One region of the Enterococcus sp. DIV0210g genome, then DNA from elsewhere that is predicted to be linked to it. Evidence: riboswitches for the same ligand, from Rfam matches in the RefSeq annotation. Region 1 holds a riboswitch; the other holds the start of a gene.
The links. Region 1 has a riboswitch for FMN ahead of IGI64_RS07435 (ECF transporter S component). Riboswitches for the same ligand answer to the same signal wherever they lie in the genome.
Positions count from the first base shown of each region.

Region 2: another riboswitch for FMN. It lies ahead of ribD (bifunctional diaminohydroxyphosphoribosylaminopyrimidine deaminase/5-amino-6-(5-phosphoribosylamino)uracil reductase RibD); the one in region 1 lies ahead of IGI64_RS07435 (ECF transporter S component).

Region 1 is NZ_CP187903.1:1,535,196-1,537,399, forward strand. It holds gene IGI64_RS07430 (YfcC family protein) at 1-200, opposite strand, end outside; gene IGI64_RS07435 (ECF transporter S component) at 663-1,274, opposite strand; FMN riboswitch at 1,404-1,528, opposite strand; gene IGI64_RS07440 (pseudouridine synthase) at 1,610-2,204, opposite strand, start outside.
Region 2 is NZ_CP187903.1:1,913,196-1,915,399, reverse strand. It holds gene folP (dihydropteroate synthase) at 1-598, shown strand, start outside; FMN riboswitch at 698-832, shown strand; gene ribD (bifunctional diaminohydroxyphosphoribosylaminopyrimidine deaminase/5-amino-6-(5-phosphoribosylamino)uracil reductase RibD) at 953-2,008, shown strand; gene IGI64_RS09320 (riboflavin synthase) at 2,010-2,204, shown strand, end outside.

The sequences.
Region 1 (2,204 bases):
ATTGGAGCCATAAAGATGTCCCACAGACCTTGTGGATTTTGTTCTACTCGTTCATAAGACCCAGCAATGATGTTGCCTGCATCATCAATACTGTAATGTCCAGCTGGAATGAACCAAGTAAGTACAGCGATTACTGCGATAATAATGAATAAGACCGTATACGCTGATGGCATTTGGAATTTTTTCTTTGTTTGTTCCATTTTATTCTCCCTTTCTTTTTCTCATTTTAGACCAAATTCGGCCTTACTGTTATTTTATCAAAAAGTACGGCATAACAAAACAAAAAACTCATAATAAAACTATTTTTTGTATGAAATTTTTACACCGCTGACTTTCCTGCTCCTCCTCCTTCTTCATAAAATTCTTTTATTCAAAACAATTGTAGCGTTTTCTGTTTCATGCTAAACAAAAATATTTATCTTTTATAAAGAGAGCAATTTCACATTTATAAACAGAAAATTTATTTTTATTCATTTTAGCAAAATATACGCATATCCGATTAATAATACGCTTTCATTATGATGGTTATTGTATGTTCTTTCATTAAAAAAATTTAATAAAAAAGTCATATTTACTTTTTTACCACATAAAAAAACTCTCTCGGCTGTTTTTATACACGAGAGAGTTTCACTGATAGTATCCAATTTTGGGGCACTCTGCTTTTATTTAGGCATCGTGCGTGCTTGTTCCAATTGATTTTGTTTTCTTGCTAACCATGGAAGCAATTTTGCATGCAGCACAAGGAAAGCGGCACTAACGATAAATCCTTTGATCAAGTTGAATGGAAGAATACCGATCAGGATGTAGTTTGCTAAAGGCATTCCTAGCATTTGTTGCGCATTCAAGCCGAAGAACATCAAGTATAATGGTGTGATAACAAAGTAATTTGCCACACTCATGAATGCTGTCATTGCCAATGTTCCAGAGATAACGCCCCAGAATTTATTGCGGCCGACAGAATGTTTTTTGCTTCGGAAGAAATAGAAAATCGGTAACGTATAGATCATTGATGCCAAAAAGCTGGCTGTATCTCCTACTAAATTGTCAGGTGAGAACCCAGTTGTCATCAAATGCAGCACGGAGCGTAAAAATGCTGTGACGATTCCGGCTAAAGGTCCAAATAAAAACATACTGATCAATACGGGGATATCACTGAAATCGATTTTCAAGAAACTAAATGCTGGCATGATCGGGAACGCAATGTATTGCAAAACCAATCCAATGGCTGCGAATAATGCAACTGCAACCATTTTTTGTACTCGGGTGTTCTTCATATTAAAATCCTCCTGTTAGGACTCTTCTTCAGCGAACTATCTGATTTCCTTTTGAACAAAAAACAAAAAACTCTATTTTCTCAGGGAAAATAGAGTTAGAGTTATCTGATCAAAAGCGAATCAAATAAGCCCTATCTTCTTTATCCAGACTTTACTGTCGGTATCGGAATTTCACCGATTCAGCCATTTCCGAAGAAACGGGTCGTGGACTATTACCACCGGTCGGGAATTTCACCCTGCCCCTGAAGACGAACCATATATTATTTTTCTTACAATGATTATTATACATGTTTTTAAAAGAAACGCAATTATTTTTACTTACAAAAAGGAAGTGACTATTTTGCTTGATTCAACAAACTGCTGATTTCTTTTTTGTTTAGTTCGCGATATTCGCCTGGACGCAAGCCTTGGAGCGTCAAGTTCCCATAACGTTCGCGCTTTAATTTCTGTACCGGAAGTCCCACTGCTTGAAGCATATTCTTGACTTGATGGTTTCTTCCTTCATGGATCGTTAATTCAACGATACTATGATTGGTTTTTGGATCAACAGATAAAATCTGGAAATTTGCTGGCGCTGTTTTGTAACGATCGATGCGGATTCCTTTTGTTAAAGGCAGCAACATCGATTTTGTCGCGATTCCTTTGACTTTTGCCACGTAAACTTTGTCGACTTCGTGTTTTGGATGCGTCAATCGCTGCGCAAAGTCACCGTCATTTGTCAGCAGCAGTAACCCAGAAGTATCATAATCCAAACGTCCAACAGGATAAATCCGCTCTTTGACTGAAGGAAGCAGATCTGTAACAACTTTTCTTCCTTTGTCATCCGCAACAGCTGAAATAACGCCTTTTGGTTTATAAAGCAGATAATACCCGTATTCTTCTTGATAGATCGGCACTTCATCGACTTCGATCTGGTCATGTTTCCCAACT
Region 2 (2,204 bases), 380 kb from region 1:
TTCGGCAGAAGAAGAGATTGCGCGAGTGATTCCGGTGATCAAAGAAATCCGCCGTTTTTCGACTATTCCGATTTCTGTCGATACGTATTTTCCTAAAGTAGCCGCAGCAGCGCTTGAAGTTGGGGCATCCATCATCAATGATGTCAGAGGCTTAGATACACTTGGTATGAAAGAGCTCGTCCATCACTATCAACCACCAGTAATCATCATGCATTCGAGAAAAAGAAAAAGAGAATGGACAGCAGCGCAAGACATCCAACGATTTTATGAGGAAAAACTTGAAGAATGTGAAAAATTAGGATTGGCTCGAGAAAAAATCTGTTTCGATCCAGGTGTTGGCTTCGGTAAAACCACTGAAGAAAATATCGAAATGATCCGAAACCCCAAAGCCTTCATCATACCAGGAATAGCTAGTTTATATGGCGTTTCTCGTAAAAGAGTGATTGGCCATTTAACTGGTGAAAATGAACCGGCTAATCGAGATTACGGAACAATCTCAGCCTCTCTTTGTGTTTTGGAAAAAGGAGTAAACATTGTCCGTGTGCACAATGTAAAAGGCATGAAAGATGCGTTGAAGGTATGGGAGATTTGCCATTGAGTACCTTGAAAATAACAATTGAACCACTCAATCAAGGATATCGTTAATACATCGTTGACGAAAATCTGAAAGTTCTCTATAATCAAAAATGAATTAAATATGTTTCTTCGGGGCAGGGTGTAATTCCCGACCGACGGTGACAAGGAAACTTGAAGTCCGTGACCCGCAATATTTGCGGTTGATCTAGTGTGAATCTAGAACCGACAGTTAAAGTCTGGATGGGAGAAGAAAAACTTATCGAAAAATGATAGGGAAAGTGTATGCTTTTTTTGTCATGGCTTCTTTGAGTTTGCCTATTTTTTGCCTCGTGGATAGAATCCACGGGGCTTTTTTGTTTGGAAAGGAGGAATTTTTTTGCATGAACTATTTATGAGAGCAGCGATCCAAGAAGCGCAAAAAGGGAAAGGACGTACATTCACCAATCCTTTAGTAGGCGCAGTGATCGTTCATCAAGAAAAAATCATCGCAACTGGTGCTCATTTGAGATATGGCGAAGCACACGCAGAGAAAAATGCGATTAAATCATGTAAAACTCCCGAAAAACTATCTAATTCAACCATTTATGTCACACTGGAACCTTGCAGCCATTTTGGCAAACAGCCGCCTTGTGTCAATGCAATCATTGAAAGTGGGATCAAAAGAGTCGTTATAGGACAGCTTGATCCGAATCCCATTGTTTCTGGGAAAGGCAAAGCGCTTCTAGAACAGCATGGCATTGAGGTCACCACAGGAATGTTGGAGGAAGAAGTACGACAGTTGAATCCTTTTTACAACTTTTATTTTGAGAATAAGCGCCCCTTCATCACATTGAAGCAAGCAGTTTCTTTGGATGGGAAAGTTGCGTTAAAGCAGCAGCGCACCTCTTTGACAGGACAAGAAGCGAATAAAAAAGTCCGAGAAGAACGAGGAAATTATCAAGCGATTTTGGTAGGAAGTGAAACGGTTTTGATTGATGATCCGTTACTGCTTCCGGCGGGAAATTTGGAATTTCCGTCGTATCGTGTGGTATTGGATCGAAGAGGCCGTCTTTTTGAACGCAAAGATTTGAAGATCTTTCAAGATGAAACAGGTCCAGTATTGATTTTTACCGAAAAAAACGTTAAAGAAAATTTATCTGCAAATAGTGAAGTTATTTTTCAATCGACTGTCACAATCAAATCTGTGATTGAAGAACTAGCAAAACGAGGCGTCCAATCTATTTACGTGGAAGGCGGAGCGACTATCCACGATGCCTTTTTAGCAAGCGAATGCTGGGATCAGCTGATTACTTATATTGCGCCGAAATTATTAGGCGGAAATAATACGCCTAGTTTTTCCAGTTTGCGCATCACCAAAAAAACAATACTGTTAACGGAAATCCAAGTTGAAGCAGTAGGAAACGATATACGAATTGCTGGGAGGAAAGCTTGACATGTTTACTGGCCTTATCCAAGAAAAAGGAAAAATCACTAGAATGCATCGTTCTGGACAGACGATCAAACTGACTTGCCAAGCCTCGAATCAGTTGTTAAACGGTTATCGAATTGGTGATAGTATGGCAATCAATGGCGTTTGTTTGACAGCTGTTACAATCGACAATCAGCAGTTTACAGTGGACATCATGCCG